DNA from 2 places in the Streptomyces sp. NPDC007917 genome. Region 2 is predicted to be linked to the other one. Evidence: predicted binding sites of a transcription regulator. Region 2 holds the regulator's gene; the other holds the start of a gene.

The links. The regulator HrcA, encoded in region 2, represses chaperone genes, less so after heat shock. The targets are predictions, from matches to a motif close to TTNGCACTCNGNNNNNCNGAGTGCNAA.
Positions count from the first base shown of each region.
Region 1: the regulator HrcA is predicted to act here: its motif matches at 9,778-9,804, upstream of groES (co-chaperone GroES).

Region 1 is NZ_JBIBKK010000011.1:254,494-270,194, reverse strand. It holds gene ACFZDL_RS24005 (GuaB3 family IMP dehydrogenase-related protein) at 1-716, opposite strand, end outside; gene guaB (IMP dehydrogenase) at 775-2,277, opposite strand; gene ACFZDL_RS23995 (sigma-70 family RNA polymerase sigma factor) at 2,378-2,989, opposite strand; gene ACFZDL_RS23990 (response regulator transcription factor) at 3,314-3,925, opposite strand; gene ACFZDL_RS23985 (WhiB family transcriptional regulator) at 4,314-4,634, shown strand; gene ACFZDL_RS23980 (LysR family transcriptional regulator) at 4,757-5,725, opposite strand; gene ACFZDL_RS23975 (MOSC domain-containing protein) at 5,891-6,607, shown strand; gene ACFZDL_RS23970 (SDR family NAD(P)-dependent oxidoreductase) at 6,656-7,501, shown strand; gene groL (chaperonin GroEL) at 7,609-9,231, opposite strand; gene groES (co-chaperone GroES) at 9,323-9,631, opposite strand; gene ACFZDL_RS23955 (polysaccharide deacetylase family protein) at 9,989-10,906, opposite strand; gene ACFZDL_RS23950 (class I SAM-dependent methyltransferase) at 11,003-12,190, shown strand; gene ACFZDL_RS23945 (ATP-binding protein) at 12,290-12,763, opposite strand; gene ACFZDL_RS23940 (Scr1 family TA system antitoxin-like transcriptional regulator) at 12,928-13,782, shown strand; gene ACFZDL_RS23935 (DUF397 domain-containing protein) at 13,813-14,028, shown strand; gene ACFZDL_RS23930 (arylamine N-acetyltransferase) at 14,130-15,014, shown strand; gene ACFZDL_RS23925 (hypothetical protein) at 15,085-15,414, shown strand; gene ACFZDL_RS23920 (hypothetical protein) at 15,448-15,701, opposite strand, start outside.
Region 2 is NZ_JBIBKK010000006.1:415,350-431,050, forward strand. It holds gene ACFZDL_RS14750 (ribonuclease Z) at 1-400, opposite strand, end outside; gene ACFZDL_RS14755 (histidine triad nucleotide-binding protein) at 406-765, opposite strand; gene ACFZDL_RS14760 (hypothetical protein) at 936-1,418, opposite strand; gene ACFZDL_RS14765 (16S rRNA (uracil(1498)-N(3))-methyltransferase) at 1,564-2,307, opposite strand; gene ACFZDL_RS14770 (nitronate monooxygenase) at 2,304-3,395, opposite strand; gene dnaJ (molecular chaperone DnaJ) at 3,456-4,592, opposite strand; gene hrcA (heat-inducible transcriptional repressor HrcA) at 4,593-5,609, opposite strand; gene ACFZDL_RS14785 (MBL fold metallo-hydrolase) at 5,760-6,494, shown strand; gene ACFZDL_RS14790 (DUF3097 domain-containing protein) at 6,517-7,347, shown strand; gene hemW (radical SAM family heme chaperone HemW) at 7,390-8,622, opposite strand; gene ACFZDL_RS14800 (SpoIIE family protein phosphatase) at 8,761-10,773, opposite strand; gene ACFZDL_RS14805 (AMP-dependent synthetase/ligase) at 11,200-13,089, opposite strand; gene lepA (translation elongation factor 4) at 13,315-15,195, opposite strand; gene rpsT (30S ribosomal protein S20) at 15,503-15,701, shown strand, end outside.

The DNA of each region.
Region 1 (15,701 bases), on a different contig from region 2:
GCGACGGCGGTCGCCATCGGCACCTGGATGCCCAGCACATTGCGCGTGGTGTGCGCGGCGCCGCCGCCGAACCCGACCAGCACACCGGCCGCGCCCGTCCGCATCAGATGCAGGGCGGCGGTGTAGGTGGCACAGCCGCCCACGATGACCGGGACGTCCAGCTCATAGATGAACTGCTTCAGGTTCAGCGGCTCGGCGGCGCCGGAGACATGCTCGGCCGAGACCGTGGTGCCCCGGATCACGAAGATGTCGACCCCGGCGTCCACGACGGCCTTGGAGAACTGCGCGGTGCGCTGCGGGGAGAGCGCGGCGGCCGTCACCACGCCCGAGTCGCGCACCTCCTTCAGGCGCTGTCCGATCAGCTCTTCCTTGATCGGCGCGGCGTAGATCTCCTGCATGCGCCGCGTCGCGGTCTGCTCGTCCAGCTCGGCGATCTCCGCGAGCAGCGGCTCCGGGTCCTCGTACCGGGTCCACAGGCCCTCGAGGTTGAGGACCCCGAGACCGCCCAGCTCGCCGATGCGGATCGCGGTCTTCGGCGAGACCACCGAGTCCATCGGGGCGGCGAGGAACGGCAGCTCAAAGCGGTAGGCGTCGATCTGCCAGGCGATTGAGACCTCCTTGGGGTCCCGGGTACGACGACTCGGCACAACGGCGATGTCGTCGAACGCGTACGCCCTGCGGCCGCGCTTGCCGCGCCCGATCTCGATCTCAGTCACGTGGGTGCCTTTCGCTCTTCAGGTCTGCCGTCCCAGTATCCCTGCCCCTTCGTACGCGCTAACGAGAGGAGTAGTTGGGCGCCTCGGTCGTCATCTGGATGTCGTGCGGGTGGCTCTCCTTGAGCCCGGCCGCCGTGATCCGCACAAAACGGCCCTTCTCCTTGAGCTCCGCCACATTCGCCGAGCCGACATACCCCATCGACGCCCGCAGACCGCCCACGAGCTGGTGGGCCACCGAGGCGAGCGGGCCCCGGTAGGGCACCTGGCCCTCGATGCCCTCGGGCACCAGCTTGTCCTCGGAGAGCACATTGTCCTGGAAGTAGCGGTCCTTGGAGTACGAGCGGGCCTGGCCGCGCGACTGCATCGCGCCCAGCGAACCCATGCCCCGGTAGGACTTGAACTGCTTGCCGTTGATGAACACCATCTCGCCCGGGGACTCCTCGCACCCGGCCAGCAGGCTGCCCAGCATGACCGTGTCCGCGCCCGCCGCGATCGCCTTCGCGATATCGCCCGAGTACTGCAGGCCGCCGTCGCCGATCAGCGGCACCCCGGCCGCATGGCACGCCCGCGCGGCCTCGAAGATCGCCGTCACCTGCGGCACACCGATGCCCGCGACCACCCGGGTGGTGCAGATCGAGCCCGGCCCGACGCCGACCTTGACCCCGTCCACCCCGGCGTCGATCAGCGCCTGGGCGCCGTCCCGGGTGGCGACATTGCCGCCCACCACATCGACCCTGATGTTGGACTTCAGCTTGGCGATCATGTCGAGGATGCCCCGGCTGTGGCCATGGGCGCTGTCGACCACGAGGAAGTCCACCCCGGCCTCGACCAGCGCCTGCGCCCGGTCGTACGACTCGTCCCCGACGCCGACCGCCGCACCGACGATCAGCCGCCCGTCGGCGTCCTTGGCCGCGTGCGGGTACTTCTCGGCCTTCACGAAGTCCTTGACGGTGATCAGGCCCTTGAGCACGCCCGCGTCATCGACCAGCGGCAGCTTCTCGATCTTGTGGCGGCGCAGCAGCTGCATCGCGTCCTCGCCGGAGATCCCGACCTTGCCGGTGACCAGCGGCATCGGGGTCATGACCTCACGGACCTGACGGCCCCGGTCCGTCTCGAAGGCCATGTCACGGTTGGTGACGATGCCGAGCAGCTTGCCCGCCGCGTCCGTCACCGGGACGCCGCTGATCCGGAACTTTCCGCACAGCGCGTCCGCCTCGGCCAGCGTCGCGTCCGGCCGGACCGTGATCGGGTCGGTCACCATGCCGGACTCGGACCGCTTGACCAGGTCGACCTGGTTGGCCTGGTCCTCGATCGACAGATTGCGGTGCAGCACACCGGCGCCGCCCTGACGGGCCATGGCGATGGCCATCCGGGACTCGGTGACCTTGTCCATGGCGGCGGACAGCAACGGCACATTCACCCGGACGTTCCGAGAGACCCTGGACGAGGTGTCGACCGCGTTCGGCAGCACCTCGGAGGCGCCCGGCAGCAGCAGCACATCGTCGTACGTCAGCCCGAGCATCGCGAATTTCTCAGGCACTCCGTCGACGTTGACAGTCATGACACCCTTCCAATGGTCTTGCCCCAGCGCGGACTCCCATGCTAACGGGCGCGACTGGTGCCCCATTCCTCCCTGTGGAAAACGCCGTGGCCTGCCGAAACTACTGCTCGGCGAGCGCGCGCAGCCTGCTCAGGGCCCGATGCTGGGCCACTCGCACCGCCCCCGGCGACATCCCGAGCATCTGCCCGGTCTCCTCCGCCGTCAGCCCGACCGCGACCCGCAGCAGCACCAGCTCGCGCTGGTGCTCCGGGAGATTCGCCAGCAGCTTCTTGGCCCACTCGGCGTCGCTGCTGAGCAGCGCCTGCTCCTCGGGGCCGAGCGAATCGTCCGGCTGCTCCGGCATCTCGTCCGAGGGCACGGCCGTGCTGCCCGGGTGGCGCATGGCCGCGCGCTGCAGATCGGCGACCTTGTGCGCGGCGATGGCCACGACGAACGCCTCGAAGGGCCGGCCGGTGTCGCGGTAGCGCGGCAGCGCGCACAACACCGCGAGGCAGACCTCTTGCGCCAGGTCGTCCACGAAATGGCGGGCGTCGCCCGGCAGCCGCGACAGGCGCGTGCGGCAATAGCGCAGGGCGAGCGGATGCACATGGGCGAGCAGATCGTGGGTGGCCCGCTCGTCCCCCTCTGCGGCGCGCCGGACAAGGGCGCCGATGGCCCCTTGGGTCCCGGGGCCGCCGGCCTTCGGGGACCCCTGGGTCTCGTCGTCGCGCATCCGTCCATGGTGCCTTGGCGCCGTGGCTTCCGTGGCACCGCGTCCGTAGTTGTGCGCTGAAGCGTTATGAGCAGGTGCGCCGGCTGTCGTCACGTCCTGCGCTCTCCCCTCACGCCCGACCGACATGTCCCCGAGGAACTCCACACCTTCAAGGATGCGGCATCGCCCGGCGAACCAACATAAGCCGCCGCCCTTCGCCCCGCCCGCCACCCGCCGGGCGGGGACCGTCGGCCCCTTTTTCTGGGCTTTTACCTCCCCGGCCACCGCTGGGAGGTGCCCCCGTTCTGGCGCTACGGCTTCCCCTGGCCGGGGCCCGGGCCGGGACTAACGGACCAGACCCCAGCGGAAGCCGAGCGCCACCGCGTGGGCCCGGTCCGAGGCGCCGAGTTTCTTGAACAGCCGCCGGGCGTGGGTCTTGACGGTGTCCTCGGACAGGAACAGCTCACGGCCGATCTCCGCGTTGGACCGGCCGTGGCTCATGCCCTCCAGCACCTGGATCTCGCGGGCGGTGAGCGTGGGCGCCGCGCCCATCTCGGCGGAGCGCAGCCGGCGCGGCGCCAGCCGCCAGGTCGGGTCGGCCAGCGCCTGGGTCACGGTGGCGCGCAGCTCGGCGCGCGAGGCGTCCTTGTGCAGATAGCCACGGGCGCCGGCGGCCACGGCCAGCGCGACGCCGTCCAGGTCCTCGGCGACCGTGAGCATGATGATCCGGGCGCCGGGGTCGGCCGAGAGCAGCCGCCGCACGGTCTCGACGCCGCCGAGGCCGGGCATCCGCACGTCCATCAGAATCAGATCCGAACGGTCGGCCCCCCAGCGGCGGAGGACTTCCTCGCCGTTGGCCGCCGTCGTCACACGCTCGACGCCGGGCACGGTCGCCACCGCGCGGCGCAGCGCCTCTCGGGCAAGCGGGGAGTCGTCGCAGACGAGGACGGATGTCATGACCGCCCTCCGCAGCTGATGCGCGTCACCTTGAGCCTCCAGGCTGGTACATATCGTCACCTGTGCGATTGACAGCCTCGGACATCCGTCCGAGAGCTTTACCCATCAACCGCCTCCGCACTCTCAACGACGGTCACCCGAAAGAGTTACGGGGTCCAGCGGCCACCTTCGACACTCTACGTGAGGGAACGGACACAGAGCTGCTTCATCGCGGCCGCCGCGCCTCACCCCGACTTCCGCCCTCTTCGATGGCATTTGGCGACCTTGCTTCCAATTTGCCGGTCTCTGTGGCTAGATTCGCAATGAGTCATATTTACATCTACTTACACAGTAGGTGTACGACCCAGGACACAGCGTCCGCACCAGATCGCTTCGAGGAGATAAGGCAATGGCAGATTTCTCCCGTCTTCCCGGTCCGAACGCCGACCTGTGGGACTGGCAGCTCCTGGCCGCGTGTCGCGGGGTCGACAGCTCGCTCTTCTTCCACCCGGAGGGAGAGCGCGGCGCTGCCCGCAGCGCACGCGAGATGTCAGCCAAAGAAGTGTGCATGCGATGCCCCGTACGCGCGGAGTGCGCGGCGCACGCGCTGGCGGTTCGTGAGCCGTACGGCGTGTGGGGCGGACTGACCGAGGACGAACGCGAGGAGCTCATGGGGCGGGCACGCCACCGGGCTGTGGCCACCTCGGGCGCCGGAGCTCCCGGCGCCTGATCGCGCCCGCGATCACCACACACTGAAGAAACGTATCGGCACCGACCGTGGGCCCGGCCGCCGCCGCGAGCGGTCCCGTGGACGCCCCCGGACGCCCCTGGACGCCCGCGTTCAGCCGCCCGTCACGGCCGCGGTTCGCCTCGCGCCGCCGACTCCAGCCGCTCCAGCATCGCCGCCACCGCCGGGACCCGCGCGAGGTCCGGCAGAGTGAGCGCGACGACCTCCCGCCGCACGGCCGGCTCCACCTGCACCATCGCGGCCCCCTTGGCCCGTACGGACTCCAGCGCCAGCTCCGGCAGCACCGCCACCCCGAGCCCCGCCGCCACCAGCCCGATCACCGCCGGATAGTCGTCCGTCGCGAAGTCGATCCGGGGCGTGAAGCCCGCCGCCTCGCACACGTCCACCAGATGCCTGCGGCAGCGCGGGCACCCCGCGATCCACGGCTCCTCGGCCAGCTCCCCGATGCCCACCGCCCCGGCCCCCGCCAGCCGGTGCGCCTCGGGCACCACACCCACCAGCCGGTCGCTCAGCAGCGGCCGTACGACCAGGTCGTCCTTGCCCCACGGGCCCTCGGCCGGGCCGGCCGGCCCCTCCGCGTCCGCCGCCGGCTCCGCGCCGGCCACCGCCGGCTCGACCTCCGGGTAGCGGAAGGCCACGGCGATCTCGACGTCGCCCGCGCGCAGCAGCTCCACCGAGCGCGGCGGCTCGGCCTCCACCAGCGAGACCCGGGTCCCCGGGTAGTCCTTGCGCATCTCGGCGAGCGCGGTCGGCACCAGCGTCGAGCTGCCGCTGGGGAAGGACGCCAGCCGCACCCGGCCGGCCCGCAGCCCGGCGATCGCGGCGACCTCCTCCTCGGCGGCGGTCAGCCCGGCCAGGATCCCCGCCGCGTGCCGCACCAGCGCCTCGCCGGCCTGCGTCAGCCGCATCTCCCGGCCCGTACGGATCAGCAGCGGCGTGCCCGTGGACTGTTCGAGGGCCTTCATCTGCTGGCTGACGGCGGGCTGGGTGCAGCCCAGCTCCCGGGCGGCCGCGGAGAAGGAGCCCGTGGCGGCCACGGCGCGCAGCACCCTCAGATGGCGAGGCTCGATCATGCCTCGAGCATAAGCGACCCTTGGGTACAACCTGGAATATCGCGGCGAGGCTTTGACGGCCCACACCTGAGGCCGGAACCGGAGGCCGGAGCCGGGGGCCGGAACCAGGGGAGCCGGGGGTCGAAACCCTTCAACCGCGCCGCCGCGGTCCCTTAGCGTGCCGTCATGACCCGTATCCCCGAAGCCGGGCCCCCGGGCCCGCCGACCGTGCTCACCGTGAACCTCGGCCGCTTCAAGCCGGTCGAGTACACCGACGCCCCCTCCGGCGGCACCGGTATCGACAAGCGCCCCGCCGACGGACCGGTGCGGGTGGTGGCCCCGGGCCCCAAGGGCGAGGCCGGGAGCGGACTCGTCGGCGACACCGTCAGCGACACCCGCCACCACGGCGGGAACGACCAGGCGGTGTACGCCTACGCGCGCGAGGACCTGGACGCCTGGGAGCGCGAGTTGGGCCGCGAGCTGCCGAACGGCGTCTTCGGCGAGAACCTCACCACCCAGGGCCTCGAGGTGACCGGAGCCCGGATCGGCGAGCGCTGGCGGATCGGCCCCGATCTGCTGCTCGAAGTGGCCTCCGCGCGCATCCCGTGCCGGACCTTCGCGGCCTGGCTGGGCGAGGAGCGCTGGGTGAAGCGGTTCACCCGGGCCGCGGTGCCCGGGGCGTATCTGCGGGTCCTCGAGCCGGGCGAGATACGCGCCGGGGACCCGGTCGAGATCGTGCACCGCCCCGACCACGAGGTGACCGTCGGCTTTCTCTTCCGCGCCGCCACCACCGAACGCGCCCTGCTGCCACGGCTGCTCGCCGCGGGCGACGCACTCCACCCCGAATTCCGGGAATCAGCGCTCTCCTCCACCAGAACTCTTTCCATCACCCCGACGAACTGATCCGGACGAGTGCGCTCCGACCCCCGCCGTGGCCGCTAACGTGCGCGTATGACGACTGCGTTGATTACGGGAACCACGGCGGGCATCGGCGCCGCCTTCGCGAGCCGGCTCGCGGCGGACGGCCACAACCTGGTGCTGGTGGCGCGCGACGAGAAGCGACTGCGCGAGCAGGCCGCCGACCTCCACGACCGCCACGGGGTCGAGGCGGACGTGCTGCGGGCCGACCTGTCCGAGGACGACGGCATCGCGGCGGTCGAGGCGCGTCTCGGCGACCGCAAGCACCCGATCGATCTGCTCGTCAACAACGCCGGGTTCGGCAACAAGGGCCGCTATCTCGAGGTGTCCCTGGCCGACGAGCTGCGGATGATGAAGGTGCACTGCGAGGCCGTCCTGCGGCTCACCACGGCCGCGGCCGAGACCATGCGGGCCCGGGGCCGCGGCGGGGTGATCAACGTCGCCTCCATCGCGGCGTTCTTCCCGCGTGGCACGTACGGGGCCAGCAAGGCCTGGGTCGTGCAGTTCACCCAGGGCGCGGCGCGGGACCTGGCGAGCTCGGGGGTGCGGCTGATGGCGCTGTGCCCGGGGTTCGTACGGACCGAGTTCCACGCGCGGGCCGGGATCAAGCCGGACAGCGTGCCGAGCTGGATGTGGCTGGACGCGGACCGGCTGGTGACCGCCGCGCTCAAGGACTTCGCGCGGGGCAAGGCGCTGTCGATCCCCGATCCGCGGTACAAGGCCATGACGGGGCTGGCGAAGATCGCGCCGCGGGCGGCGGTCTCGGTCGTCTCGTCGAACGTCGGACGACCCCCCAAGGGACAGCCCAAGGGACAGCCCAAGGGACCGTCCAACGGACCCTCCAACGGACCCTCCAACGGACCGTCCAAGGGGCGCTGACCCCAGGTCCGGCACGGGCGGTGGGCCCGCCACAGCCCCGGAACGCATGAGGCGCGGCCACCCCCGCCAGGGGTGACCGCGCCGTGAGGGAGTGCGCGGTGGGCGCGTCAGTGCGCGTGACCGTGGCCGTGACCCGCGGCCTCGGGCTCCTCCTCGGCCGGCTTCTCGACCACCAGCGTCTCGGTGGTGAGCAGCAGGGAGGCGATGGACGCCGCGTTCTCCAGGGCGGAGCGGGTGACCTTGACCGGGTCGATGACGCCGGCCTTCACCAGGTCGCCGTACTCGTCAGTGGCCGCGTTGTAGCCGTGGCCCTTCTCGAGCTCGGCCACCTTGGAGGTGATGACGTAGCCCTCCAGGCCCGCGTTCTCGGCGATCCAGCGCAGCGGCTCGACCGCGGCGCGGCGGACGACGGCGACACCGGTGGCCTCGTCGCCCTCCTTGCCGAGGTTGTCCTCCAGCACCTTGACGGCGTGGACGAGCGCGGAGCCACCACCGGAGACGATGCCCTCCTCGACCGCGGCGCGGGTCGCGGAGATGGCGTCCTCCAGGCGGTGCTTCTTCTCCTTCAGCTCCACCTCGGTGGCGGCGCCGACGCGGATCACGCACACGCCGCCGGCCAGCTTGGCGAGCCGCTCCTGCAGCTTCTCGCGGTCCCAGTCGGAGTCCGTGGCCTCGATCTCGGACTTGATCTGGGCGATCCGGCCGGTGACGTCCTCGGACTTGCCGCCACCGTCGACGATGGTGGTGTCGTCCTTGGTGACGGTCACGCGGCGGGCGGTGCCCAGCACGTCCAGGCCGACCTGGTCGAGCTTGAGGCCGACCTCCTCGGCGACGACGGTGGCGCCGGTGAGGGCGGCCATGTCGCCGAGCATCGCCTTGCGGCGGTCGCCGAAGCCGGGGGCCTTCACCGCGACGGCGTTGAAGGTGCCACGGATCTTGTTGACGACGAGGGTGGACAGGGCCTCGCCCTCCACGTCCTCGGCGATGATCAGCAGCGGCTTGCTGCCGCCCTGGATGACCTTCTCCAGCAGGGGCAGCAGGTCCTGGATGGAGGAGATCTTGCCCTGGTGGATCAGGATGTACGGGTCCTCGAGGACGGCCTCCATGCGCTCCTGGTCGGTGACCATGTACGGAGACAGGTAGCCCTTGTCGAAGGCCATGCCCTCGGTGAAGTCGAGCTCCAGGCCGAAGGTGTTGGACTCCTCGACGGTGATCACACCGTCCTTGCCGACCTTGTCCATCGCCTCGGCGATGAGCTCGCCGACCTGCTTGTCCTGGGCGGACAGCGCGGCCACGGCGGCGATGTCGGACTTCTCGTCGATCGGGCGGGCGGTGGCCAGCAGCTCGTCGGAGACGGCCTTGACGGCCGCGTCGATGCCCTTCTTCAGGGCGGCCGGGGAGGCGCCGGCGGCCACGTTCCGCAGGCCCTCGCGGACCAGCGCCTGGGCCAGCACGGTGGCGGTGGTGGTGCCGTCACCCGCGATGTCGTTGGTCTTGGTCGCCACCTCCTTGACGAGCTGGGCGCCCAGGTTCTCGTACGGGTCCTCGACCTCGACCTCGCGGGCGATGGTGACACCGTCGTTGGTGATGGTCGGAGCGCCGAACTTCTTGTCGATGACGACGTTGCGGCCCTTGGGGCCGATCGTCACCTTGACGGTGTCGGCGAGCTTGTTGACGCCGCGCTCGAGGGCGCGACGGGCGTCCTCGTCAAACTTCAGGATCTTCGCCATGGGTTGCGTATGTCCTCTCGAACGAACCGCGCCCCGGCCCCGGTATGGACAGGGGCACCGGGGCGCGGCTCACAGGCAAAACTTCGGTGACTTACTTCTCGATGATCGCGAGGACGTCGCGAGCCGAGAGGACGAGGTACTCCTCGCCGTTGTACTTCACCTCGGTACCGCCGTACTTGCTGTAGAGCACGACGTCGCCGACGGAGACGTCGAGCGGGAGACGGTTGCCCTCCTCGAAGCGGCCCGGGCCCACGGCCAGGACGACGCCCTCCTGGGGCTTCTCCTTGGCAGTGTCCGGAATAACCAGGCCAGAAGCCGTGGTCTGCTCGGCGTCGAGCGGCTGGACCACGATGCGGTCCTCGAGCGGCTTGATGGCAACCTTGGTGCTGGCGGTCGTCACGATCCGACCTCCCCCTTCGGAGATCTCACGGGGTTAACTGTCTGAGGTGGCGACCAGGTGGATCCGTCGTCGCGGGTGCCGGACCTGCCCGTCGCTGTGTTTGGCACTCCTCGATGCCGAGTGCCAGCCACGACATTATGACGCGGTTAGCACTCAGTCAACCAGAGTGCCAAAGCGCCGGGGCGAAGCGGCGCCCCGGCGGCCCGGCGCGCCGCACCCCAGGCCGTCCCCTGCGGCGCCCCCGGCCGTCGTCCCCTGCGGCGCCCCTCAGGCCCCGGGCAGGCGCCTCTCAGGCCTCGGCAGGCACCCCTCAGGCCCCCCGGCAGGCGCCCCTCACAGGCCCCCGGCAGGCGCCCCTCAGAGGTAGTCCTCCAGCCGGGCCACGGCGAGGCCCTGCGCCTGGATGTCCCGCAGCAGCGAGGTCATCACATCGGTCATGGTCCGCCCCTCCTGCTGAGCGGGGCCGCGGAAGTGGGCCAGGATGATGTCGCCGGGGTGCAGCCGGCTCCCGGCCGCGTACTCCAGCCCGTCTGCCTTCATCTCGGCCGACCACATCACCAGCGCCCGCACCCCGCAGGCCGCCGCCGCGCGCACGGTGTCGTCGTCGACCGCCCCGTACGGCGGGCGGAAGAGATACGGCCGGGCGCCGAACTGGCGGGTGAGGATCTCCTGCTGCCCGCAGATCTCGTGGACCTGGTGGTCGTACTCCAGATCGGGCAGCCTCGCATGGGTGAGCGTGTGGTTCTGCATCCCGTTGCCGAGCCGGCGCAGCTGTTCGAAGTAGCCGTAGTCGCCGCCCACCACGTCGTCCGTCAGGAAGCCGGTGAACGGCAGCCCCAGATCATGGGCCTGCTGCAGAAAGGCCGGGTCCTTCTCGGCACCGTCGTCGATGGTCACGAAGACGACCGGGTCGTCGGTCGGCACATGGTCGATGATCGGCGGCCCGGCGGGCGCGCCGGCCGCAGGCGGTACGAGGGCCGGTTTGGCCGAGGGCGGCGGCGCCGTCTCCAGCGGCCCGTCGAGCCCCCAGCGGCGGTAGCCGTCCGGTGCCGCGGCGGAGGGCGAGGGCAGGCCGGAACCCGAGCCCGAGTCCGACGCGTGGGGCGAGCCATGACCGGCGCCCGGGGCATGGGTCCCCTGCCCGGAGGGCGATGTGAACAACGGCGAGGACGATGCGGCGGCGGTCTCCGAGCCCTTGTCCACCCGCGCCTTCCCGGCACCGGCTCCGTCGACGTCCGAGCAGCCCGCGAGCAGAGCCGCGGCCGCGACCAACACGAAACACCTTGAAAGGCGAGTAAGGCCATTCTTGATCATCATCACATAAGCGATCTTCAGCCGGGTGGCGCGAACGCGCTCGCTGGAGCGGGGAGAATGGGCGACGTGGACGTTGACGCCTTCGACTCACTGCTCCGCGACGAAGGGCAGACACTGCTCCGCGAGCTGAGGGACTACGACCCGGCGCGCGAGCTCGCCACGGCGACCCGGCTGCGCCGCGACCACCCCGCGGAGCTGGTCTCGGCGGCCCTCACCCAGGCGCGGCTGAGGCAGCGCGCGGCCGCGAAGTTCGGCGCCGATGACGCCCACCGCATGTACTTCACGCCGAACGGCGTGGAACAGGCCACCCGCGCCTCCGTCGCCGCCTACCGCGCCGACCGCTTCGTCGAGCTCGGCGTGCGCCGCGTGGCCGACCTGTGCTGCGGCATCGGCGGGGACGCGGTCGCGCTGGCCCGCGCGGGCATCCCCGTCCTGGCCGTCGACCGGGACCCGCTGACCTGCGCGGTGGTCCGGGCCAACGCCGAGGTCCTGGGCCTGGCCGAGCTGATCGAGGTGCGCCACGCGGACGTCACCGAGACCGACACCTCCGGATGCGACGCGGTCTTCGTGGACCCCGCCCGGCGCGGCGGCCGCGGCCGCGTCTTCGACCCCGAGGCGTACTCCCCGCCGCTGTCCTGGGCCGTCCAGGCCGCCCGCACCGCCCCGCACGCCGCCCTCAAGGTCGCCCCCGGCATCCCGCACGAGGCGGTCCCCGAGGACGCCGAGGCCGAGTGGATCTCGGACCACGGCGATGTGAAGGAGGCGCTGCTGTGGTTCGGCACCGCCCGCCCGGGCATGCGCCGCGCCACGCTGCTCCCTGACCGCCACTCCCTCCTCGGCACCCCGCTGCTGCCGGACCCCGAGCCGGGCCCGGTCGGCCGCTGGCTGTACGAGCCGGACGGCGCGGTGATCCGCGCGCACCTGGTCGCGGACGTCGCCGCCCGGATCGGCGGCCGCCTCATCGACCCGACGATCGCCTACGTCACGGCGGACGATCTGCGCCCGACGCCGTACGCCACCGCGTACGAGATCACGGATGTGCTGCCCTTCAACCTCAAGAGGCTCAAGGCGCTGCTGCGTGAGCGGAAGGTCGGCGTCCTGACGGTGAAGAAGCGGGGCTCGGCCGTCGAGCCGGAGGAGCTGCGGAAGAAGCTCCGCCTCGAAGGGGTGAATTCCTGCACGGTCTTCCTCACCCGGGTGAGCGGCGCCCCGACGATGCTCCTGGGACACCCGGCGCAGCCTTAGCGACGCCGCTCCCGGGACGCCCGGCGCGGGCTTGAGGACGCCGCCGCCGGGACGCCCGGCGCAGCCTCAGGACGCCCGCCGCCGGGGCCCCGCGCGGGCTCAGGGCGCCCCGCTCCCCTCCCTCGTCCTCAGCTCGAACCAGACGCCTTTGGCGTACATCCCCGCCGGGTCCCCGTCCGCCGTCCCCCACTCGTCGGCCAGCGCCGCGACCACGCCCAGTCCGCGCCCGTACATCCGGTCGCCCTCCGGGAGATACGCGCCGGTGGGGAGCTCGCTGCTCGCGTCGTACACGCTGACGCGCAGCCGTGGCTGCTCGATCATCACGCGCAGCATCAGGGAGTCGCCCTCGGCGTGCAGATAGGCGTTGGTGGCCAGCTCCGAGGTGCAGGCGGTCGCGGTCTCGACGAGGTCTTCATGGCCAACGGAGTTCAGCACACAGGCGACGAAATCCCGGCAGATCTTGGGGGAGGTGGCCCGGCGGGTGCTCTGCAGCGTGTACACATACGGCTCTTCGGGGCCCGGGGAGGGCGAACTGCCCGCAGGACTGTCGTCGGGCTCGTGGTCGGGTCCCAATGTCAACTCCCTGCGACGCGGCCGTTGGTGCGCGTACCGTTACGATGATCAACGCTTCGTAGTGGCGACACCACCTACCGTAGGACAGCGCTGCAAACAAGTGCTACGGATTCGTTGAATTTCCCCGACAAATAGCCCGCGAGGGTGACACGTATGGGAGGGACATGCCACCCAGGACCGCCCCCACCGCCCGTCAACAGCGGCTGGGCACCGAACTGCGCAGGATGCGGGAGGACGCGGGCCTCAGCATCCAGGAGGCCGCCGACCGGCTGGGCATCAACCGGACCCACATCACCAATCTGGAGCTGGCCCGGTTCGGCGTGAGCGAGGAGCGCGTACGCACCCTCGCCGCCATCTACGCCTGCCCGGACAGCGCGTACATCGACGCGCTCGCCGCCATGACCCATGAGCGCAAGGGCGGTTGGTGGGAGGAGTACCGGGGCCTGATCGCCACCGGCGGACTGGACCTGGCCGAAATGGAGTACTACGCCGCGCGCCTGCGCGTCGTCGGCCTCATCCACATCCCGGGGCTGCTGCAGACGGAGGAGTACGCGCAGGCGGTGATGGGCCAGGCCGTGCCCCCGTGGTCACCGCCGGAGCTGCGCCGCAGGCTCTCCCACCGGATGAAGCGCCGGGACATCCTGGACCGGGACACCCCCCCGCCGTGCACCTTCGTCATCCACGAGGCCGCCCTGCACACCCGGTTCGGCGGGACGCGGGTCCTGCGGGCGCAGCTGGAGCGGCTGCTGGAGGCGTCGGAGCGCGACAACATCACCGTGCGCGTCATCCCGCTCGTCACGGACGGATTCCCGGTCGCCGGCTCCACGGTCACCTATGCCTCGGGGCCCGTGCCGCAGCTGGACACCGTGCAGTTCGACTCGGCGCTCGGCTCGATGTTCCTGGACGCGGAGTCGCAGCTGCGGAAGTACCGAGGGGTCCTGGACCACACCGTGGAAGTGGCCCTGTCCGTCGAGGAGTCACGGGATCTCGTACGCGCCGTCGCGCGACGCCTCAGATGAAGGCACCAGGCAAGGCGACAGGCAAAGGGAATGTGCACCATCAACTGGCAGAAGTCCTCCTACTCCGGCCAGGGCGAAGGAGACGCCTGTGTCGAGGTCGCCTCCATAGGCGACGACATAGCGCTCCGCGAGAGCGATGACCCCGACAGCGTCGTGCTCACCACCCCCGCGGAGCTCGGATCGCTCCTCGCCGGCATCAAGGCCGGTGAGTTCGACTGCTTGTCCGCCCCGGCGACACCGGCGTGACCCCGCCGACAGCGGTCGCAAGCACTACGCCCATCGGACCAGGCCCGCTGCCTCCCCACGGCCGACGCGCGCCCCGCCTGGCCTCGTTTACGTTGATCACCATGACCGAGACGACCACGGTGACCACGGCGACCACCGCACCCGCGGCGCCCGACACCCCGCCCGCACCCCAACTGGACCTCGACGCCTACCTCACCCGCGTCGGCTGGTCGGGCGAGCGCCGCCCGAGCGCCGCCACGCTGCGCGCGCTGACCCTCGCACACGTGACCTCCATACCGTTCGAAAACCTCGACCCGCTGCTCGGCTCGGCGCCCTCGCTTGCCCTCCCCGACCTGGAGGCCAAGCTGGTCCACGGTCGGCGCGGCGGCTACTGCTACGAGCAGAACACGCTGCTCACCGCCGCCCTGAGGGCCTTCGGCTTCGCCGTCACGGGCCTGACCGCCCGGGTGCGCGTCGGCGCCCGGGGCGCCCTCCGCCCCCGTACGCACATGCTGCTGCTCGTCGACGTCCCGGGCGAGGAGCGGCCGTACGTGGCCGACGTCGGCTTCGGCAGCGTCGGCGGTCTCCTGGAGGCGGTGCCGCTGGTCGCGGACAGCGAGTTCCACGACGGGCCCCGCCGCCACCGCTTCGTCCGCGAGCCGCACCCCGGCCTCGAGGACCTGTGGGTGCTCCAGGCATTCCTCGGCGGGGCAGACGGGGTCTGGGAGGATCAGTACGCCTTCACTCGCGAGCCCTACGAGCACCCCGACTACGAGGTCATCAACTGGCATATCGCGACGAACCCGCGCTCGCCCTTCCGGCACACCCTCGTCGCCCAGCGCAGCTCCGCCGACCGGCACTTGGCGCTCTTCGGGCGCACGCTCACCGAGACGTACCACGACGGCACGCGAAAGCAGCGCGAACTGGCCGACGAGGCCGAGGTGCTGGCGGTGCTCAGGGCCGAATTCGGCATCGAGCCGCCCGAGGGCGCCCAATTGGAGAGGTAGCCCTTCGGGCAGGCCCCCGCCCATGGCACGATCATCCCGCTAATGGGCGGATGAGAGGGTGGCAGGGGGCATGGGCAAAGAAAAACTGTCCGTATCGGATCAGGATCTGACAAGCCTGATCAAAGACCTGGAGGAGATGCAGAGCTACGTCGAGACGAAGATCGAGCGTCTGAACCTCCTGGTCGAGTCCGTCGACAAGGACGGGAAGGGGCCCGCGGCCACCGCCTACAAGAAACTGCAGCGCGATGTGAGCATGGACGCGGTGCGGATCAGGCAGATGCTGAACGCCGTCGAGGAGGCGACCAAGGCGCAGGGGGTGGACGCCGACCCCCGCTATCTGGACCTGCTGCAGCGGTTCCAGGCGCTGCAGAAGCACGACGATCCGGAGCCCGCGGCCTGACCCTCCCCGAGAGGCGCCACCAAGGCCGGGCGCTCAGGACATGTCGTCCGGCCGATCGCCCTTGGGGTCCGCTCGGGGCTCGTCGGGCTCTGCGAAGTCCCCGTGTTCGTCCGACTCTTCGGGCGCGGGGGTGAGTTCGCGGCTGACCAGGCGGTAGTAGCCGACCGCCTTGCCCATCCCCAGCGCTCCCGCCCCCGCGGCGACGAGAGCGAACCCCAGGGCCCGGGCGGAGCCGTCCATGGCCGCCACGGCCGCCGAGGCCGAGCCGAAGCAGCACAGCACGAGGG
Region 2 (15,701 bases):
TGTACCCGGCGGTCCGCGTCAGGACCCCGCCCCGGCCGGACACCGGCGCCTCGGCCAGCGGCACGGTCTCGCGGTACGCGGTCGCGTACCGCAGCCGCTCGAAGAAGCGCTGTCCGCTCGCCGGGTAATGCGCGGTCACCGGGTGCGGCACCCGGTCCAGGTTGATCCGCTGGACGACCCCGGCAAGACCCAGCGAGTGGTCCCCGTGGAAGTGCGTGACACAGATCCGGTTGATGTCATGGGCCGCGACCCCCGCCCGCAGCATCTGCCGCTGGGTGCCCTCGCCGGGGTCGAAGAGGATGCCCTCGCCGTCCCAGCGCAGCAGATAGCCGTTGTGGTTGCGGTGCCGGGTCGGCACCTGGCTCGCGGTGCCCAGGACGACCAGTTCACGTACGGACAACGGGACTACCCGGGGGGCCAGTTGAAGCCGCGGCCGCCCAGGACGTGGGCGTGCGCGTGGAAGACGGTCTGCCCCGCGCCCGAGCCGGTGTTGAAGATGACGCGGAAGCCGGTGCCGTCGATCGACTCGTCGGCGGCGACCGCGCCCGCCTCGCGCAGTATGTCGGCGGCGACCTGCGGCTCCGCGTCCGCGAGGGAGGCGGCGTCCGGGTAGTGGACCTTGGGGATCACCAGGACGTGGGTCGGCGCCTGGGGATTGATGTCCCGGAAGGCGAGGGTCGTCCCGGTCTCGCGGACGACGGTCGCCGGCACCTCCTTCGAGACGATTTTGCAGAACAGGCAGTCGGCCTGCGGTTCTCCCGCCACCGGTGGCTCCTTACGCAACGTCGGCTGGTACGGAACCGGATGCTACCGGGACGCCCGGAGGGCGCGCGCCGAAACCACGGGGTGGTCCGCCGCCGTGGAGCGGGAGCGGTGCGCCGGCTGCGGCCGCCTCTCGGCCGGCCGCTTCCCGGCGCCCGCCCGTCGGCCGCCTCCTACTTGCCGCTGTCCCTGTCGCTGCCTCTGTCGCTGCCTTTGTCGCTGGCCGCCGTGGTCCGCCGGTCCCACGGGTGGACGGTCTTCCGGGACGGCTTGGGATGCGCCGTCTTCCGTGCGTTGCAGTCGCCGATCACATTCGCCCGGAAGACCTGGTGGCCGTCCACCTTGGCGGTCAGATCGCCCCGTACGCAGATGTTCTTGCGCTCGTAGGTGACGGTGCCGCTGACCTTGATGGTGCGGTCGTCCTTGGTCTCGCCCCGGCAGTGGACGGAGGCCTTCGCGTCCCGCGACGGGCCGGACGTGTGCTTGCCCTTCACATCCGCGTTGCAGGTCATCCAGCGCACGTCTATGCCGCCCTTTTCGAGCGCGCGCGTGCTGACCCGGTCCGTGGTGACCGCCACCCCGATGGCGCTGAGCCCCGTCTTGTCCCTGGGCTCGCACGCCGTCACCGCGACGGCCGCCAGGGCCGCCGCCACCACCGCCAAGAGCGCGTTCCTTTGATGCCTCATTGCCCCCATAGGGAGAGGTTCCCACCGGAGCGGGGGAATCCGGAAGGGCACACTCGGCCACATGATCCGCCGGGCGCGCGGGGGCAGTCGGGGGCATCCGGGTGGCGGTGGGGCGTCAGCTCCAGCGGCCCGTGCGCCCCAACAGCAGCGCGGCCGCCGCCGTTCCGGCCGTGGAGGTGCGCAGCACGGTCGGGCCCAGGCGGTACGGGCGCGCCCCGGCCTCGGCGAAGGCAGCCAACTCCTCGGGCGACACACCCCCTTCGGGGCCCACCACCAGCGCGACGCTCCCCCCGGCGGGCAGCGGCGCCGTCGCCAGCGGCTCCCCGCCCTCCTCGTGCAGGACGGCCGCGAAGTCGGACTCGGCCAGAAGACGGGCAACCTGGCGGGTCGTCATCGCGTCCGTCACCTCGGGGAAGAGGAGCCGACGCGACTGCTTGCCCGCCTCCCGGGCCGTCGAACGCCACTTGCCCAGCGCCTTCAGGCCGCGCTCGCCCTTCCACTGGGTGACACAACGCGCCGCCGTCCAGGGCACGATGGCGTCCACGCCCGTCTCCGTCATGGTCTCCACGGCCAGTTCGCCGCGGTCCCCCTTCGGCAGCGCCTGGACGACGGTGATCCGCGGGCTCGGCGGCGCCTCATGACGTACCTCGGCCACCTCCACCAGCAGCCGGTCCTTGCCCTCGACGGCCGCCACGGCGCCGAAAGCGCCCGTACCGGCCCCGTCCGTCAGCACCACCGGCTCGCCCACGCGCAGCCGGCGCACCGACACGGCATGCCGGCCCTCCGGCCCCTCGAGCGTCAGCCGCGCCCCCACGGCCGCCCCCGCGAGGGAGTCGGCCAGGAAGACAGGAGCGGTCACGACACCGCACCTCTGTCCCGCCCGACGCCCAAACCCTCACGTGCCGCGTCCAGTTCGGCTGCCAGCGTCTCCACCAGCCGCGCGGCGGGCAGCTCCCGGGCCAGCCGGTGCCCCTGCCCCGCCCACAGCGCCATGCCCTGCGGATCGCCGGCCTTCGCCGCCGCCTTCCGCAGCCCCGAGGTGAGGTGGTGCACCTGGGGGTAGGCGGCCGGGGCGTACCGGCCGTGCTCGCGCATGAAGCGGTTGACCAGCCCGCGCGCGGGGCGCCCGGAGAAGGCGCGGGTCAGCTCCGTACGGCCGAACACCGGGTCGGTCATGGCCTTCTTGTGCAGGGTGTTGGCCCCCGACTCGGGGCAGACCAGGAACGCGGTCCCCAGCTGGGCCGCGACCGCGCCCGCCGCCAGCACCCCGGCGATCTGCGAGCCGCGCATCAGCCCGCCCGCCGCGATGACCGGAATCTGCACGACCTCCCGGACCAGCGCGACCAGCGACAGCAGCCCCAGCCCGGCGCCCGTCCCGTCGGCGCGCGGGTCGTCGCGGTGGGTGCCCTGGTGGCCGCCCGCCTCGACGCCCTGCACGCATACGGCGTCGGCGCCCGCCCACTGGGCGGCCTGCGCCTCGGCGGGCGAGGTGACGGTCACCACCGTCCGCGTCCCGGCCTTCCCGAACGCGTCGAGAACGGCGCGGGTGGGACAGCCGAAGGTGAACGAGACGACCGGGACCGGGTCGTCGAGGAGTATCGCCAGCTTGGCGTCGTACGCGTCGTCGGAGCCCGAGTCGGGGTCGCCCAGCGGGGTGTCGTACCAGGCCGCCTCCCCGGCGAGCTGCTCGCGGTAGACCTCCACGGCGGCGGGGTCGGCGGTGAGCGGCTGCGGCATGAACAGGTTCACGCCGAAGGGCCGGCCGGTCTGCCCCCGCACCTGCTTGATCTCCTCGTACATCGCCTCCGGCGTCTTGTAGCCGGCGGCGAGGAACCCGAGGCCGCCGGCCTCGGAGACGGTGACAGCCAACTGCGGGCAGGAGGCCCCACCCGCCATCGGGGCCTGCACGATCGGGTACCGAAAGAGATCGGTCAGCGCGGAGGACATGGCGACATCGTGTCATGTCCTCCGCGTGGATCAGTACTCGGCTCGGGGCCCCTGAGGGCTCTACCGTCCGTTGAACGCATCCTTCAGCCGCGAGAACAACCCCTGCTGCCCTGGCTTGAATTCGCCCATCGGCCGTTCCTCGCCCCGCAGCTTGGCCAGCCGGCGCAGCAGCTCCTCCTGCTCCGGGTCGAGCTTGGCCGGGGTCTGCACCTCGACGTGGACGATCAGGTCGCCTCGGCCGCCGCCGCGCAGGTGGGTCACGCCGCGCTGGTGGAGCGGGATCGACTGGCCGGACTGGGTGCCGGGCCGGATGTCGACCTCCTCCAGGCCGTCGAGCGTCTCCAGGGGCACCTTCGTGCCCAGGGCCGCCGCCGTCATCGGGATGGTCACAGTGCAGTGCAGATCGTCGCCCCGGCGCTGGAAGACCGGGTGCGGGACCTCGTGGATCTCCACGTACAGATCGCCCGCCGGGCCGCCGCCCGGGCCGACCTCGCCCTCGCCGGCGAGCTGGATCCGGGTGCCGTTGTCCACGCCGGCCGGGATCTTCACGGTCAGCGTCCGGCGCGAGCGGATCCGCCCGTCGCCCGCGCACTCCGGGCACGGCGTCGGCACCACGGTGCCGAAGCCCTGGCACTGCGGGCAGGGCCGGGAGGTCATGACCTGGCCGAGGAAGGACCGGGTCACCTGGGACACCTCGCCACGGCCCCGGCACATGTCACAGGTCTGCGCCGTGGTGCCGGGCGCCGCGCCCTCGCCGCTGCACGTCGTACAGACGACCGCGGTGTCGACCTGGATGTCCTTGGTGGTCCCGAAGGCCGCCTCGGTCAGCTCCACATCGAGGCGGATCATGGCGTCCTGGCCGCGCCGGGTCCTGGACCGCGGGCCGCGCTGGGACGCGGTGCCGAAGAAGGCGTCCATGATGTCGGAGAAGTTGCCGAAGCCGGCGCCGAAGCCGCCCGCGCCGCCCCCGCCGCCCGCGGCGGACAGCGGGTCCCCGCCCAGGTCGTAGACCTGCTTCTTCTGGGGATCGGACAAGACCTCGTAGGCGGCGTTGATCTCCTTGAACCGCTCCTGGGTCTTGGGATCCGGATTCACGTCCGGGTGCAGCTCGCGCGCGAGCCGGCGGAATGCCTTCTTGATCTCGTCCTGCGAGGCATCACGCCGCACGCCCAGGACTGCGTAGTAGTCCGTCGCCACTTACGACTCCGCCAGGATCTGTCCGACGTAACGTGCCACTGCGCGTACCGCTCCCATCGTTCCGGGGTAGTCCATGCGGGTCGGTCCGACCACGCCGAGTTTGGCGACCGCCTCGTCGCCCGAACCGTAGCCGACTGCCACGACCGAAGTGGAATTCAGGCCCTCGTGAGCATTCTCATGACCGATCCGTACGGTCATGCCCGAGTCCTTCGCCTCGCCGAGCAGCTTGAGGAGCACGACCTGCTCCTCGAGCGCTTCGAGCACGGGCCGGATCGTCAGGGGGAAATCGTGTCCGAAACGGGTGAGATTGGCGGTGCCGCCGATCATCAGCCGCTCCTCGGTCTCTTCGACCAGCGTCTCCAGCAGGGTGGCCAGGACCGTCGAGACGGACCCCCGGTCCTCCTGCTCGAAGGACTCGGGCAGGTCCTGCACCAGCTGCGGCACATCCGCGAACCGCCGGCCCACGACCCGGCTGTTCAGCCTGGCCCGCAGGTCCGCCAGCGACTCCTCGCTCACGGGCGTCGGGCAGTCCACCATGCGCTGCTCGACCCGGCCGGTGTCGGTGATCAGCACCAGCATCACGCGCGCCGGGCTCGTCGACAGCAGCTCCACATGGCGGACCGTCGAGCGGGTCAGCGAGGGGTACTGCACCACCGCGACCTGCCGGGTCAGCTGCGCGAGCAGCCGGACCGTGCGGCCCACCACGTCGTCGAGGTCCACGGCGCCGTCCAGGAAGTTCTGGATGGCCCGCCGCTCCGGCGTGGACAGGGGCTTCACCCCGGCCAGCTTGTCGACGAACAGCCGGTAGCCCTTGTCCGTGGGGATGCGCCCGGCGCTGGTGTGCGGCTGGGCGATATAGCCCTCGTCCTCCAGGGCCGCCATATCGTTGCGCACCGTGGCCGGGGAGACGCCCAGCCGGTGCCGCTCGGTGAGCGCCTTGGAGCCGACCGGCTCCTCCGTGCCCACATAGTCCTGGACGATCGCACGCAGTACCTCGAGTCTGCGTTCGCTGAGCACCGCGCGCACCTCCAGTCCAGCCGTCTCATCAGGTCTTCCCCCTGGCACTCAATGGTCACGAGTGCCAGAACCCCTCAGCCAGTGTACGGCGGGGTGCCGTGGCCGGGGCAAGAGCCGCCGCTTTGCCACCGCTGGAGCTAGCGTCTCCGTATGGACACCCGTTGGGAAGAGGCGCGCTGGGAAGATCTCGCGCCGTCCGTCATCCGGTGCCGGCTGCCGGGCTGGGACGCGACCGTCGGCGCGATCGCCGGCCGGACCGGCGTCCTGGTCGTGGACACCGGCGCCGATCTGGCCGAGGGCGCCTGGGTGCGCCGCGAGGTCACCCGGCTCTTCGGCCGCCGGCCCACTCACATCGCCCTCACCCACCCCCACTTCGACCATGTCTTCGGCACCGCCGCCTTCGCGGGCTGCGAGGTGTACGGGGCCGCCGGACTCGACGAGCTGCTGGGCCGCGAACGGGACGCGCTGCGCGAGGACGCGGTGCGCCACGGCGCGGACCCCGGCGCCGCCGCCGGGGCCGCCGACCATCTCGTACGCCCGCACCACCTGGTGTGCGGCGAGCTCACCCTGGACCTGGGCGACCGGCCCGTCCTGCTGGCGAACGTGGGCCCCGGCCACACCGCTCACGACCTGGCCGTCCTCGTCCCCGGCCGGGCCCCGGGCGAGCCCGAGGTGGTCTTCTGCGGCGATCTGGTCGAGGAGTCGGGGCAGCCCCAGGCGGGCGCCGACGCGATCCCCGGCCAGTGGCCGGCCGCCCTGGACCGGCTGCTCGCCCTCGGCGGCGAGGACGCGCTGTACGTCCCGGGGCACGGCGCCGTCGTGGACGCCCGGTTCGTCCGGGCGCAGCGCGACGAACTCGCGGCTCGCTTCGGCGTGTCCCCCTGAGGTCGGCGCTAGGGTCACTCGGATGCGACAGTACGACCCGGACCTGACCCCGCCCTGGAAGCGCCAGGCGCCCGCGCCCGAGGTGCCGGCCGAGCCCGACCTGGTCGTCAAGGAGGTCACCACCGGGTTCTGCGGTGCCGTGATCCGCTGCGAGAAGACCGCGCAGGGCCCCACGGTGACTCTGGAGGACCGCTTCGGCAAACACCGGGTCTTCCCCATGGAACCGCGCGGCTTCCTCCTGGAGGGCCGCGTCGTCACCCTGGTGCGCCCCCGCGCCGCCGCCCCCACGGGCCCGCGCCGCACGGCCTCCGGCTCCCTCTCCCTCCCCCAGGCCCGCGCGCGCGTCGCCCGCGCTGGGCGCATCTACGTGGAGGGGCGCCATGACGCGGAGCTCGTCGAGCGGGTGTGGGGGGACGACCTGCGCATCGAGGGCGTGGTCGTGGAGTACCTGGAGGGGATCGACGACCTGCCGGCGATCGTCCGCGACTTCTCCCCCGGCCCCGACGCCCGCCTCGGCGTGCTGGTCGACCATCTGGTCCCGGGCACGAAGGAGTCCCGTATCGCGGCCGAGGTCACCGGGGAGCACGTGCTGGTCGTCGGGCACCCCTACATCGACGTGTGGGAGGCCGTGAAGCCCTCCTCGGTCGGCATTCCCGCCTGGCCGACGGTGCCGCGCGGCCAGGACTGGAAGACGGGGGTCTGCCGGGCGCTGGGGTGGCCCGAGAACACGGGGGCGGCCTGGCAGCGGATCCTGTCCTCGGTCCGCACGTACAAGGACCTGGAGCCGAGCCTGCTGGGGCGGGTGGAGGAGCTGATCGACCATGTGACCGTGGGCGGTCCGGACGGGCCGTAAGAGGGCCTGTCGGGGCGCGTCAGGCACGCCTCGGGTCGGGCGTCAGTCCACCAGGTCGCGCACGACCGCGTCGGCCAGCAGCCGCCCCCGCAGGGTGAGCACCGCCCGGCCCGCGCCGTACGGCTCCGGCTCCAGCAGGCCGTCCGCCAGCGCCCTGGCCGCCGCGGCGGCGCCCGCCGGGGCCAGCAGGTCCAGCGGGCAGCCCTCCGCGAGCCGCAGCTCCAGCAGGATCCGCTCGACCCGGCGCTCCTCGTCGGTCAGCACCTCACGGCCCGCTCCCGGGGACCGGCCCTCGCTCAGGGCCTGTGCGTACGCACCGGGGTGCTTCACGTTCCACCAGCGCACGCCGCCCACATGGCTGTGCGCGCCGGGGCCGGCGCCCCACCAGTCCGCGCCGCGCCAGTACAGCTCGTTGTGGCGGCACCGGCCGGCGTCCGAGGTGGCCCAGTTCGACACCTCGTACCAGTGGAACCCGGCCGCCGACAGCGTCTCCTCCGCGATGAGGTACCGGTCGGCGTGCACATCGTCGTCGGTCATCGGCACCTCGCCGCGCCGGATGCGCCGGGCGAGCTGGGTGCCCTCCTCGACGATCAGCGCGTACGCCGACACATGGTCGGGCCCGGCGCCCAGCGCGGCCTCCAGCGAGGCGCGCCAGTCCGCGTCGCTCTCCCCCGGCGTGCCGTAGATCAGGTCCAGGTTCACATGGTCGAACCCGGCCGCCCGCGCCTCGGCCACGCACGCCTCGGGGCGGCCCGGGGTGTGGGTGCGGTCCAGTACGCGCAGGACGTGCTGCCGGGCGCTCTGCATCCCGAACGACACCCGGTTGAACCCGGACTCCCGCAGCCGCTCCAGATACCGCGGGTCGACCGACTCCGGGTTCGCCTCGGTGGTGACCTCGGCCCCCTCCGCCAATCCGAACTCGTCCCGGATGGCGCCGAGCATCCGCCCGAGATCGGCGGCCGCCAGCAGGGTCGGGGTACCGCCCCCGACGAACACGGTCTCGACCGGCCGGGGGTCGTCCCCCAGCACCTTGCGGGCGAGGCGGACCTCCTCGATCACCATGTCGGCGTAGTTGTCGCGGGAGGCGAGCACGCCGCCGGATCCGCGCAGCTCAGTGGCGGTGTAGGTGTTGAAGTCGCAGTACCCGCAGCGGGTCGCGCAGTAGGGCACATGCAGATAGAACCCGAGCGGCCGGTTCGCTGCCTGGGCCAGGGCGCTCGCGGGCAGCGCGCCGTCCTCGGGCATGGGCTCGCCATCGGGCAGTACGGAAGGCATGCCCCCCATTGTCCGCCATCGGCGCGGCGCGCCGAACGCCTCGCGCCCGGGGCGCCCCGCGCGGCCGAAGCCGCGCGCCGGGGAAGGGATCCGTGTCGGGGAAGAGATCCGTCCGGGACGCCCCCTAGGCCATTCCCCTTAGGCCCTCTCCGGGCGATCTTCGCGCGCCCGCAGCACCAGCATCGCCAGATCGTCGTCCGGCGGCTCGACCGCGAACGCGTGCACCGCCTGGCGGATCCGCTCCGCCACGTCCCCCGCGTCCAGCCCCACGCAGTCGCCCAGCAGCGACGCCAGCCCATCCCCGTCGTCGAACTGCCGGGCGCCGGATCTGTGCTCCGTCACCCCGTCGGTCACGCACACCAGCGTCTCCTCGGGCGCAAGCTCGAAGGTCTCGCTCTCGTACGCGACGTCGTCCACGACGCCCAGCAGGATCTGCGGCTCGGCGACGGTGCGCACCGACCCGTCCGGCCGGAGCACCAGGGGCAGCGGGTGCCCCGCGCTGGCGAGCGTGCAGCGGATGCCGTCCCGGCCTTCCTCGCCGAGCGGCATCAGCTCCCCGTACAGCAGCGACAGGAACCGCGACGCCCCGCCGCCCACCGGCAGCCCCACGCCCGCGGCCACGGCCTCCGCCGCGCCCTCGACGGCGGCCTCGACGGCTTCCTCCCCGAGCATCCGGTTGAGCCGTTCCAGGACCTCCCCGACGCCGTACCCCTCGCGCGCCAGCAGCCGCAGCCAGGGCCGTACGAGCCCGGTCACCACGGCCGCCTCCGGCCCGTTGCCGCATACGTCGCCGAGGACGAAGACCCAGCGGCCGTCCCCGGCGGGGAAGATGTCGTAGAAGTCGCCCCCGGCCGAGGTGCCGCCGGTCGGCTCGTAGACCACCGCCGACTCCACGCCCGGGATGCGGGCGATACGGGACGGCAGCAGCCCGCGCTGCAGCACGCGGCTGATCGTCTCCTGGCGCGTGTACTGCCGGGCGGAGGCCAGCGCCAGCGCGACCCGGCGGGCGAAGTCCTCGACCAGCCCCGCCACCTCGCCCGGCACCCGCATCAGCCCGGCCCGGCCGAGCAGCAGCGTGCCGACGGTGCGCCCGCCCGCGATCAGGCGGCAGGCCAGGGCCGCGCCGCCGGGCCCGTAGGCGGAGGGGTCGGTGGGCCACGGCCAGGGCACGGCCCGGCCGCGCGCGGTGGCGGGCAGGTCCGGGGGCTCCTTCTCGAGCACCTGGCGGAGGGTTTCGATCCGGCTCTCGCTCGCGTGCCACACCTGGGCGAGCCGCGGCGGGCCGCCTTCCGTGTCGAGCCACACCGCGCTCCAGTCGGCGAACCGCGGCACCAGCAGCTGGGCGGCCAGCGAGGTCACCATGTCCTCGTCGAACTGCCCGGCCAGCAGCTCGGACGCCTCGGCGAGGAAGGACAGCGCGCCCTCCCGGATCCAGTCGGCGTCGGTAGGGCGGACGCCGACGCGCCGGGGGTCGGGGGCCAGCAGTTCGACGGCGTAGGCGTCGCCGCGCGGCGAGTCGCCGTTCAGCGGGTCGCCGCTCGACGCGTCGCCCTTGAAGGAGCCGTCATTGAACGAGCCGTCCTTGAGGGAGCCGTCTTTCGGGGAGCCGCCCGGGGCGGTGGGCAGGTCGGCGGGCAGTGAACCGCCCGGGACGGATTCCCCCGGAAGGGTGACGGGCTCGGCCGCGGTGACGGGCAGTTGGAACCACACCGTCTTGCTGTCCCGGCGATAGGCCGTGCCCCAGCATTCGGCGAGCTCAGCCACCAGCCGCAGCCCGTGTCCGGTGCACCCCGGGTCCTCGCCCCCGTCGGGTGGCTCGCCGCGCAGGAAGCGGGTGGGGTGATGGTCGGTCACCTCCACGACCACGGAGGGCACTTCCCCGTCACCCGTTAAGACGTCCAGCGCACAGCTCACCTCAACCGCCGTCCCGGCGTGCACCACGGCGTTGGTGACCAGCTCGCTCATCAGCAGCACGACCTCGTCCGCGACCCGGTCGGGGATCCGGCCGACGGCGGGGAAGTCGAGCGCGGTCCAGTCCGCGAGGGCCGTGCGTGCGAACCGGCGGGCGGCGGAGGCCGCCAGCGGATTGCCGGGCAGGCTGGTGCGCGCGGCGGCGATCCGAGCGGCCGGCACGGCCCCGGGCACGGCCACGAGCGCCGGTCCCGGCGCGGATCCGGGCCGGGGGCGGGGCACTACGCCCGGCACTGCCCCCGGCGCCGGATCAGGTGTGACAGAAGCAGGTGTGGCAGAAGAAGGCGTCCCCACTGTGCGGCTCCTGAGCAGTCCCGGCGTCATGCCGTAGTCCGACACCGACAGAGTGGCAGACATGCCGCCCTCATATGCACCGAGTTACGCAAGTGAGCCGCGATGAGGGGAAAAATCCGGTGAACAGTGTGTCGGAGCTGCGGCAGCTGTGCGGATGGTACGCCCCGTGCGGCTCATGAGCCCCACCCGACACCCCGCCCGGGATGCCCGGCGCACGGGAACTCGCCGGCCGCCCGAACCTTCAGGCCACCCCGAACCTTCAGGCCACCCCGAACCTTCAGGCCACCCCGAACCTTCGGGCCACCCGAGCTCTCAGGCTTCCCTCGTGCCCGTGTACATATCCTCCAGCAGGTCCTTGTATTCCCGCTCGACCACCGGTCGCTTCAGCTTCAGGCTCGGCGTGAGCTCACCGTGCTCGACGTCCAGGTCACGCGGCAGCAGCCGGAACTTCTTGATCGTCTGCCAGCGCTGCAGCCCCTCGTTGAGCCGCCGCACATAGCCGTCGATCAGCTCCCGCACCTCGTCCGTGGCCACCAGTTCGGCGTACGGCGTGCCCTCCAGGCCGTGTTCCCGCGCCCAGCCCATGATCGTGGGTTCGTCGAGGGAGATCAGCGCGGTGCAGTAGTTGCGGTCCGCGCCGTGCACCAGGATGTTGGAGACGAACGGGCACACCGCCTTGAACTGGCCCTCGACCTCGGCCGGCGCGACGTACTTCCCGCCCGAGGTCTTGATCAGGTCCTTCTTCCGGTCGGTGATGGTGAGATAGCCGTCGGGCGAGAGCTCGCCGATGTCGCCGGTGTGGAACCAGCCGTCGGACTCCAGCACCTCCTCGGTCAGGTCCGGCAGCCCGTGGTAGCCCTGCATGATGGACGGCCCGCGCATCAGGATCTCGCCGTCCTCGGCCACCCGCACCTCAAGACCCGCGAACGCCTTGCCCACCGTGCCGGTGCGGTACTCCACCGGGTTGAGGAAGCCGGGGCCGCTGGTCTCGGTGAGCCCGTAGCCCTCCAGGATGTTGATGCCGGCGCCGGCGAAGAAGTAGCCGATGTCGGGCGCCAGCGCGGCAGCGCCCGACACCGCGGCCCGCAGCCGCCCGCCGAACGCCTCGCGCAGCTTGGCGTAGACCAGCTTGTCGGCGACGGCGTGCTTGGCCTTGAGGCCCATGGGCACGGAGGCCGTGCCGGTGCGGCGGAAGTTGTCCTGGGAGGTCTTGGCGTACTCGCGGGCCACCTCGACCGCCCACCGGAAGATCTTGTACTTGGCGGCGCCGCCGGCGCGGGCCCGCTGCGCCACGCCGTTGTAGACCTTCTCGAAGATCCGCGGCACGGCGCACATGTAGGTGGGCCTGACCACCGGCAGATTCTCGATGATCTTGTCCTGCCGGCCGTCCACGGCCGTCGTGTGCCCGACGTACACCTGCCCCGCCGTCAGCACCTTGCCGAAGACATGCGACAGCGGCAGCCACAGGTACTGCACATCGTCGGCGAAGAGGATCCCGTCGAGATTGCCGATCACGATGGCCATGTAGGACCAGGTGTCATGCGCCAGGCGTACGCCCTTGGGGCGTCCGGTGGTACCGGAGGTGTAGATGAGCGTGGCCAGCTGGTCGGCGCGGAGCGCGTCCATGCGCGCGCGCACCGCGTCCGGGTGATCCTCGAGATGGGCCGTGCCGCGCTTCTCCAGCTCGGCGAGCGAGAGCACCCAGCCCTCGGGGTCGCCCTCGGCGGGGATCGCGTCCTCGGCGTTGATCACCACGACATGGGCCAGGTCGGGAAGTTCCTCGCGCTGCTCCCGCGCCTTGGCCAGCTGCGCCGCGTCCTCGGCGATCAGCACCCGGCTGCCGGAGTCGGAGAGGATGAAGGCCGTCTCCTCGGCGTTGGTGTTCGGGTAGACCGTGGTGGTGGCCGCGCCCGCGCACAGCACCCCGAGGTCGGTCAGGATCCACTCGATGCGCGTGGAGCAGGCCAGCGCCACCCGCTCCTCGGGGCGGACGCCGAGGTCGATCAGGCCGGCGGCGATGGCGAAGACCCGGTCCGCGGTCTCGCGCCAGGTCAGGGGCTGCCAGTCGTCGGGGCCCTCGCCCGAGGCGGGCGGGACCGGATAGCGGTAGGCCTCGGCGTCCGGCGTCGCCTCGACGCGCTGGAGGAAGTGCGTCGCCAGGGACGGCGGGCGGTTCTCGAGCAAGGTCTTTGTGTCGGTCACGGCATCCTCCGGAGCCCGCCTCAGTGCTTGCCTCGCGCTTATTGACTCGCGAGTAACCTTTGAGCAGTGATCAGGGTAAGGGCCGGAACCGTACCGCGTAAGGGGGCTTCGGCCACCTTGTTGAAACTTAGGGCGCGCCGGTGCGGAAGCACGGGGAAGAAGTCGCGTGAAGAGGGCGGTGGGCCGGGCGCGCCGCGCGCCGGGCCCACCGCCCTCCGGGCCGCGCTACTTCTTCGCTTTCGCGTCGCCCTCGGAGTCGGAGGACAGCACGGCGATGAAGGCCTCCTGCGGGACCTCCACGCTGCCGACCATCTTCATCCGCTTCTTGCCTTCCTTCTGCTTCTCCAGCAGCTTCCGTTTCCGGGAGATGTCACCGCCGTAGCACTTGGCCAGGACGTCCTTGCGGATGGCGCGGACCGTCTCGCGGGCGATCACCCGGCTGCCGATCGCGGCCTGGATCGGCACCTCGAAGTTCTGCCGCGGGATCAGCTCGCGCAGCTTGGCGACCAGCCGGACGCCGTACGCGTACGCCTTGTCCTTATGGGTGATCGCGGAGAAGGCGTCGACCTTGTCGCCGTGCAGCAGGATGTCGACCTTGACCAGGTCGGAGGCCTGCTCGCCGGTGGGCTCGTAGTCGAGCGAGGCATAGCCGCGGGTCTTGGACTTCAGCTGGTCGAAGAAGTCGAAGACCACCTCGGCGAGCGGAAGGGTGTAGCGGATCTCGACCCGGTCCTCGGAGAGGTAGTCCATCCCGAGCATCACACCGCGGCGGTTCTGGCACAGCTCCATGATCGCGCCGATGAACTCGCTCGGGGCCAGGATCGTGGCCCGCACCACCGGCTCATGCACCTGGGCGATCTTGCCCACGGGGAACTCGCTGGGGTTGGTGACCGTGTGCTCGGAGCCGTCCTCCATGTCCACGCGGTAGATCACGTTGGGCGCGGTCGCGATCAGATCGAGACCGAATTCGCGCTCCAGTCGCTCACGGATGACCTCCAGGTGCAGCAGGCCGAGGAAGCCGACGCGGAAGCCGAAGCCGAGGGCCGCCGACGTCTCCGGCTCGTAGACCAGCGCGGCATCGTTGAGCTGGAGCTTGTCCAGGGCCTCGCGCAGCTCCGGGTAGTCCGAGCCGTCCAGCGGATACAGCCCGGAGAAGACCATGGGCTTGGGGTCCTTGTAGCCGCCCAGCGCCTCGGTCGCCCCGTGGGTGAACTGGGTGATCGTGTCGCCGACCTTGGACTGGCGGACGTCCTTCACACCGGTGATCAGATAGCCCACCTCACCCACGGACAGCCCGTCGGCGGGGGTCATCTCGGGCGAGTTGGTGCCGATCTCCAGCAGCTCGTGGGCGGCGCCGGTGGACATCATCTTGATGCGCTCGCGCTTGCCCAGCGTGCCGTCGACGACCTTGACGTAGGTCACGACGCCCCGGTACGCGTCATAGACCGAGTCGAAGATCATGGCGCGGGCGGGGGCGTCCTTGACGCCCACCGGGGCCGGGATCAGCCTGACGACCTCGTTCAGCAGCTCGGCCACGCCCTCACCGGTCTTGGCGGAGACCTTGAGCACATCGGAGGGGTCGCAGCCGATGATGTGGGCCAGCTCGGCGGCGTACTTCTCGGGCTGGGCGGCCGGGAGGTCGATCTTGTTGAGGACCGGGATGATCGTGAGGTCGTTCTCCAGGGCCAGGTAGAGGTTGGCCAGGGTCTGCGCCTCGATGCCCTGGGCCGCGTCGACCAGCAGGATGCAGCCCTCGCAGGCCGCGAGGGAGCGCGAGACCTCGTAGGTGAAGTCCACGTGGCCAGGGGTGTCGATCATGTTGAGGATGTGGGTGGCACCCGCATCCCCGCCCTGATCCCCCTGGGTGGGCGCCCAGGGCAGCCGGACCGCCTGGGACTTGATCGTGATGCCGCGCTCGCGCTCGATGTCCATGCGGTCGAGGTACTGCGCGCGCATCTGCCGCTGCTCGACCACACCGGTCAGCTGGAGCATCCGGTCGGCGAGCGTCGACTTGCCGTGGTCGATGTGCGCGATGATGCAGAAGTTACGGATAAGAGCCGGGTCGGTACGGCTCGGCTCCGGCACATTGGTAGGGGTCGCGGGCACGCAGGGTCCTGTGTCTAGGCGGGACTCGGTGTTGTCAGTCAGTCCATGGTCCCACGACTGGCGACCGCGTCCGGGTTCGGTACGGCTCCGGGCCCTGTCCGGACCCCCTCGGGGCCTGGTCGCGGACGCCCTCGGGGCTTGAGTGCGGACGCCCTCGGGGCTTGGGTGCGGACGCCCTCAAGCCTTGGTTTGGGAGGCCGTGAAGCCTGCTGGTAACCTGGCCGACTGTGTCTCGTGCCCCTCTTGCGCGCGACACCGGATGCGAAACGAAACAGCGAAATCCAACGAACCTGCGAAGGCTCTTTACGTGGCGAACATCAAGTCCCAGATCAAGCGGAACAAGACGAACGAGAAGGCGCGTCTGCGCAACAAGTCCGTCAAGTCCGAGCTGAAGACCGCGATCCGTCGGACCCGCGAGGCCGTCGCCGCCGGTGACGCCGAGAAGGCCACCGTCGCCGCCCGCGTCGCGTCCCGCAAGCTGGACAAGGCCGTCAGCAAGGGCGTCA